Regions from separate parts of the Delftia sp. BGA-UO-ETr-SB1 genome, predicted to be linked through region 1. Evidence: riboswitches for the same ligand, from Rfam matches in the RefSeq annotation. Region 1 holds a riboswitch; the other holds the start of a gene.
What was found. Region 1 has a riboswitch for cobalamin ahead of AC57B5_RS06155 (TonB-dependent receptor). Riboswitches for the same ligand answer to the same signal wherever they lie in the genome.
Positions count from the first base shown of each region.

Region 1 (3,401 bases):
GCCACCACGGCGTATTGCCGCTCAAGGACCAGCCTCACCCGCTGCTGGGCGGGCGGCGCATCAATCTCACTTTTCGCAAGGCGGGCTGAATGGTTGGACGGTCTGAAATGGACAGGCTCAACAGCCAGGATCGCTTCGCCCGCCTGGATTGGGCGCGGATTGCCGCTGAGCTCGATGCCGAAGGCCATGCCCTGCTGCCGCAGCTGCTGACTGCGGATGAAAGCCGCGCCTTGGCCCGCGAGGCGGCCGCCGCGTCTGGCCTGCCGCCCTGCGTGCAGGCATGGCGCCCGGTGCTGTATGGGCATCTGCTGGCCCTGGCCAACCGCTGGCGCGAACACATGGGCTTGCAGCCTGGGTTGCCAGGCTGCTTCGAGGATTTCATGCGTCAGGGCCGGCAAGCAGGCCAAACGCAGCCGCAGCCACAGCCACATCTGCTGCGCGTGCCGCAAGCGGGCCATGCCCCGCTGCGCTCGTACGGCGAAGGTGCGCAGGTCTTTCCGCTGCAGCTGGTGGTGCTGCTGTCCCGGCCGGGCCAGGATTTCGAGGGCGGCGAATTCGTGATGACCGAGCAGCGCCCGCGCATGCAATCGCGCCCCATGGTGCTGCCGCTGGGCCTGGGGGATGCGGCCATCATCGCCACGGGGCCGCGCCCGGTGCGCGGTGCGGCAGGCTTTTACCGTGTGCACCTGCGGCATGCCATCAGCCGCGTTCACCGTGGCGAGTGGCTGGGTCTGGAGCTGCTTTTGCACGACGTGCCCCAGGCGCCCAAGGCTCTGCAAACAGAGCGCTAGCTATAATGCCGCGCCTGCAAAGGCATCCGTGCAACAGGTGTCCACATGCCAGCCATGGGGATGAAACGGGAACAAGGTGACTGCCAGCAAATGCTTTTTGCGCTGCCGGCACAGGCCTTGGCTGCCCCCGCAACGGTAAACAAGTCAAGGCGCTCCATGCCTGTCCCGCCAGTCTCCGCAACCCTGCGGGGGGCGATGACAGGCTGTCACTGGTTCATGGCGTGGTCTGCAACATGCAGCTTTTCGCGGGTGGATTGGGAAGACGGGGCGCTGGGCGCAAGGCATGTCCTTGCGCCGCTTGTGAGCCCGGAGACCGGCCTGCTGCGTTTCGCGCCTGCTGTGCAGGCGTTTTCTTGACTGTCTGCGGGGTGCGGATGGCAACGTCCTGCGCCCTTTCCTCCCACGCTGGCTGGAGAGGTGGCAGTGCCTTGCTTTCGCATCAGACGGTCGAAGACCGATGTTCGAAATGCATTCTTCCTTTTCCAGGGTTTCCAGCGCTCGCGCTGCCCAGTCCCTTTCCGTGCGGCTGAGCCCGCTGGCCCTGGCCTGTGCCTTCATCTGCCTGCCGGCGCAGGCTCAAACCCAAACGCCCACGCCAACGCCCCCATCAACCGCCCTGCCCGAGGTCCAGGTCACCGGGCAGGCCGAACGCATCGGCCAGCAACTGGCCCAGCCTGCGCGCTCTGCCAGCCATACCGGCGTCTCCAACCAAGAAGTGCCGGCCAGCGTGGATGGTGTTTCTGCCGAGCAGATGCAGGAGCGCGGCGACTACGCCCTGGTGGACGCCGTCACGCGCACCGTGGGCCTGACCTCCAGCAGCACGCCGGGCAATGGCGGCCTGTCCTTCAGCAGCCGCGGCTTTGCGGGCGTGAACTCCGTGGGCGTGGCCGAAGACGGCATGGTGCTGGGCGTGGCCGCCGGCACCACGGCCTATCCGGGTGACAGCTGGGGCTACGAGCGCATCGACGTGCTGCGCGGCCCGGCCTCGCTGATGTACGGCAGCGGCACCATGGGCGCCACGGTCAACGCCATCCGCAAGCAGCCCAGCCGCACGAGCTCGGCCGAGGTGCTGATGGGCGCGGGCACGGACGACACGCTGCGCCTGGGCCTGGGCGTGACCGGCGCCCTGGGCGCCTATGCCAGCTACCGCATCGACAGCTACACCGCCCGAAGCGCAGGCGAGCGCGATCTGGACCAGTCGCGCAACGGCAAGTTCATGAGCACGCTGCGCTTGGAGCCCACGAGCGACCTGCAGATCGACCTGATTGCCGACCGCAGCGTGCAAAAGCCCAGCCGCTACTGGGGCACGCCGGGCCTGGACGGCAAGGTGGTGGAGTCGCTGCGCGACCGCAACTACAACGCCGAAGACAGCGTGCTGCGCTATGCCGACGAGCGCCTGCGCGCCAAGGTGCAATGGAAGGCCAATGACTGGCTGACGGTGCGCAACGAGCTGTATCACGTGAAGTCCGACCGCCACTGGCGCAACATCGAGGCCTACGCGCTCAACCCCGCCACCTGGACCGTGGGCCGCTCCGACTACCTGGAAATCCTGCACGACCTGGAGCAGACCGGCAACCGCCTGGGCCTGAACGTGGACCGGGGCTCGCACAAGATCGCCATGGGCTGGGAGGCCGCGCGCATCAACCTGCGGCTGTCCAACAATTCGCCCTATGGCGGCTCGTCCACGGTCTCGGCCTGGGATCCCGTGCATGGCAGCTGGGCCAGCCCCGATCTCACCGCCGCCAAGACAGAAACCGGCGTGACCCAGCATGCCCTGTACCTGGAAGATGCCTGGCGCATCAGCAACCGCTGGCTGGCCATGGCCGGCCTGCGCCGCGATGTCTACGACTTTGCCAGCCACTCGCTGGTGGGCGGCACGGATTTCAACAAGACGCTGGCCGCCACCTCCTGGCGCCTGGGCCTGACCTATGAGCTGGCCCGCAACACCCATGTCTATGGGCAGATCAGCTCGGGACACGATCCCGTCAACAGCCTGGTGTCGCTGAACCTGGCCAACACGGCCTACAAGCTGAGCAAGGGCCGCCAGGCCGAGATCGGCATCAAGCAGCAGGTGGCTGGCGGGCGCGGCGAATGGACGCTGGCCGTGTTCGACATCAAGAAGGACGACATCATCACGCGCGACCCGGACCGGCCGGCCATCTCCATCCAGGGCGGCAGCCAGTCCTCGCGCGGGGCGGAAGCCACTGCCGCCTTCCAGGCCACGCCCGCGCTGCGCCTGGAGGGCAATCTGTCGTACGTGGACGCCCAGTTCGACAAGCTCATCGAGGCTGGCGGCAACCGCGCAGGCAACCGTCCGCAGAACGTGGCCAAGACCACGGCCAACCTCTGGGGCCACTACCGCGTGGGCGCCTGGCAAGCCTCGCTGGGCCTGCGCTACGTGGGTGACCGCTTTGGCAACAACGCCAATACCGTGAACCTGCCCGCCTACACCGTGGCCGACGCCGCGCTGAGCTGGCAGGTGGACCCGCGCACCACCCTGAGCCTGATCGGCCGCAACCTGGCCGACAGGGTCTATGTGGGATCGAGCTACGGCAGCCAGTTCCTGGTCGGGCAAGGCCGCCGCTTCGAGATCGCGGCCCATATCCGGTT
Region 1 is NZ_JCAQOW010000004.1:1,250,453-1,253,853, reverse strand. It holds gene alkB (DNA oxidative demethylase AlkB) at 1-89, shown strand, start outside; gene AC57B5_RS06160 (2OG-Fe(II) oxygenase) at 108-791, shown strand; cobalamin riboswitch at 810-1,127, shown strand; gene AC57B5_RS06155 (TonB-dependent receptor) at 1,249-3,401, shown strand, end outside.

Region 2 (3,401 bases), on a different contig from region 1:
TTGAATTGGACAAAATGTCAAAATCCAGACGACTTCTCTGCGCTTTCCACCATGTTCGACACCCTTGTAGACCTGCTGCAATCCCAGGGCGCGCGTTTTCGCGTGCTGGAACATCCGGCCGAAGGCCGCTCTGACCTGGTCGCCGAAATCCGGGGCACCGCCCCCGGCCAGGGCGCCAAGGCCATGCTCTGCAAGAGCCGCGACGCGGCCGGTGCGGGCGATCCTCAGCTGTTCCTGGCCGTGCTGCCCGGCGACCGCAAGCTGGACTTCAAGCGCCTGGCCCAGGCCGTGGGCGTGCGCAAGGCCACGCTGGCCTCGCCCGAGGAGGCCCAGGCCGCCACGGGCTGCGTGATGGGATCGGTGCCGCCGTTCTCCTTCAACCCGCAGGTGCGCCTGGTGGTGGACCCGGCCCTGGTCGAGCGCTTTGGCGAGATCGCCTTCAACGCAGGCCGGCTGGACCGCTCCATCGTGCTGGACTCGGCCGACTATGTGCGCATTGCCCGGCCCGCGCTGCACAGCCTGAGCGGGGATGGCGCCGATTGACCCGGGGGCCGGGCGGTGCCCACAATCGCAGCAACGCCCGCACACCCTCTCCTGACCATGTCCACCCCTGCGAAGCAGCACCCTGACCGGCCCGATGCGGCCGGCTTTGTGCGTGCGGCGCTGGCTGCTGCCCTGGCCCAGGTGCAGTCGCATCTGGCGGTCTTGGAGGGCGGTGGCAACGATGCCGAGACCATCCACCAGCTGCGCGTGGCCATGCGGCGCCTGCGCACCGTGCTGCGTGAGTGCGCGGGGCTGGCGCCGGACATGCGCGCCGAATGGGATGAACCCCTGGCCCAGGCCTTTGCGCAGCTGGGCACGCTGCGCGATGCTGATACGTTGGCCGATGTGGTGCGCCCGCTGCTGCAGGCAGCCCATGCGCCCCTGTGCGACTGGCAGGCGCCGCAGGCCGTGCAGGCGGATGCAGCCGCTGCCGTGCGCGAGCCGCCATTCCTCCAGGCGCTGGCCGAGATCCAGGCGCTGGCGCAGGCGCCGCAGGCAGAGCCATCGGCCCGTTTTGCCCATCTGTCCGCCACAGGCACGCGCAAGTACCTGGCACGGCGGCTGGCGCGCCTGCACCGCCAGGTGCTGCGCGACGGCCGGCACTTCGACCGCCTGTCGCTGGCGCAGCAGCACCGCGTGCGCAAGCGGCTCAAGCGCCTGCGCTACCTGGCGGACTTTGCGCGGGAATTCGCGCCCGGAATGTGGCCCGGCAAAAAGGGCCGGCGCTTTGCCGAGGCGCTGGTGCCCGCCCAGGACGCGCTGGGCCTGCACAACGACATGGCCGTGGCGGCGGAGCATTTTCGTGACGAGGCCGGCACGGATCCGCGCGCCTGGTTCGCCGCCGGCTACCTGCAGGCCCGCCTGGCCACCAGCGCGCGCAGCAGCCGTCGCGCGCTGCGGGCGCTGGCCCGGGTGCCGGGCTTCTGGGCTGGGCGATAATCCGCCGCTGGCGCACCGCCGCAGCCCCTGGGCCGTGGCGGTGCGCTGTTGCTGAAGGTGCCCCATGCCGTTCACCGGCCAGGGGTTCAACGGGAAGCAGGTGCGCGATGCCATCGAGGTGGCCGCTCGCAATGCCTGCGCTGCCCCCGCAACGGTCAGCGGAATACAACTCCCCACGCGGACGCCCCACAAACCACGCGCCGCAAGCCACTGTGTCCTTCTCGGGCATGGGAAGGCGGGGATGCCTGCCGCAGCGCGCCCACCCTGCGCGCCGCAGCGTTCCGCAAGCCCGGATACCGGCCTTCTGCATTGCTTTCGGACGCCGCGGGAGTGCGCCTGTCCGGTCCGGCCCCAGCCTGCGCTGCCGTGGCCGGCTCCGGCGTGCGCGCTGTGCGGCGTGGTTCAGACGATAGGCCCCGCGGGTGAGTGGGGCAGTTGGGTTCAACGCATGCGCTTCGCTTCTTCGGCCGCCGATTCCTCCGGCCTTCTCTCTGTTCTCCCTCTTGTCTCCAGCCTGCGGCCCGTAGCGGCCGCCGTCCTGCTGGCCAGCTGCGCTGCAGCGGCCGGCGCCGCGCAGGAGCCGGCCTCGGGCCGATCCACGGACTCCGCCGACGATGCGCTGGACGCCGTCTTCGTGACCGCCACCGCGCGGCCCGAGGCGCGCAGCCGCATCGCGGGCACCACGCAGACCATCGACCGCGAGGCCATAGAGCGCTCCAGCGCGCGCTCGGTCACCGACCTGCTGGCCGAGAACGCCGTGGGCTTTCTCAGCGAATGGACGGCGGCCCAGACCTCGATGAACCTGCGCGGCGCCTCCACCGACGGCCAGGGGCGCGACTTCCGCAGCCAGGTGCTGGTGCTGGTCAACGGCCGGCGCGCGGGCACGGCCAACCTGTCCAAGCTCAGCCCCTCGGATGTGGAGCGCATCGAGATCGTGCGCGGCCCGTCCTCGGTGATCTACGGCAGCCAGGCCATGGGCGGGGTGGTCAACATCATCATGAAGACGGGAGCTACCGCACCCGGCACGCGTGCCCAGGTCCAGGCCGGTTCATGGGACCTGTGGCGCACCGATGCGCAGACGGCCGGCGCCAATGACCGCTTCGACTGGTACTTCGGCGTGAGCGCAGGCGGGCGCGGCGACTACGAGTCGGGCGACGGCGGCACGCGCATGGAGAACACGGGCTGGAAGCGGCGCGGCGCCAGCGGCGCCCTGGGCTGGCAGCTGCACGAGCTGCACCGCGTGGAGCTGCAACTGCGCACGGACGGCATCTACAACGCGGGCTTTCGCGGATCCGGCGCCAACATCTACAGCCGAGACAACCGCAGCAACCGCTCGCTGGACCTGACCTACGAGGGCGCACTGCCCGGCCAGCGCCTGAGCTGGACGACCCACCTCTACAGCCTGGTCGATACCGACGAGTTCAACTGGGCATCGCCCGTGATCCGCTCGGGCAACAGCGCCGTGCCCGGCACGGCGCGCGACTACAACCACCGCCAGCTGGACGCCACGGGCCTGCGCTTTCAGCCGCGCCTGCGTGTCAGCCAGACCAATGACCTGCTGATGGGCTTTGACTGGGAGCGCAGCAAGCTGCGCTCCGACCGCCTGCGCGTCGCCATGCCCGGCGGCCCGGCGGGCCAGGTCGCGCCCTACGACAACAACCAGACCGAGCAGGTGCACGCGCTGTACTTCGAGGACGCGCAGACCCTGTTCGACGATCGCCTCACGCTGCGTGCCGGCCTGCGCAAGACCTGGGGCACGACGCGCTTCGACGATACGCCCAACCTGGCCCTGGCCCAGGCCAGCACGCGCGACTACGACAACCACACCTGGTCGGCCGGCGCCACCTGGAAGGCCACGGACCGGCTCACGCTGCGCGCTGCGGCCTCCACGGGTTTCCGCGCGCCCACGGCCACGGAGC
Region 2 is NZ_JCAQOW010000006.1:960,640-964,040, forward strand. It holds gene AC57B5_RS23165 (YbaK/prolyl-tRNA synthetase associated domain-containing protein) at 52-543, shown strand; gene AC57B5_RS23170 (CHAD domain-containing protein) at 601-1,482, shown strand; cobalamin riboswitch at 1,521-1,801, shown strand; gene AC57B5_RS23175 (TonB-dependent receptor) at 1,931-3,401, shown strand, end outside.
Region 2: another riboswitch for cobalamin. It lies ahead of AC57B5_RS23175 (TonB-dependent receptor); the one in region 1 lies ahead of AC57B5_RS06155 (TonB-dependent receptor).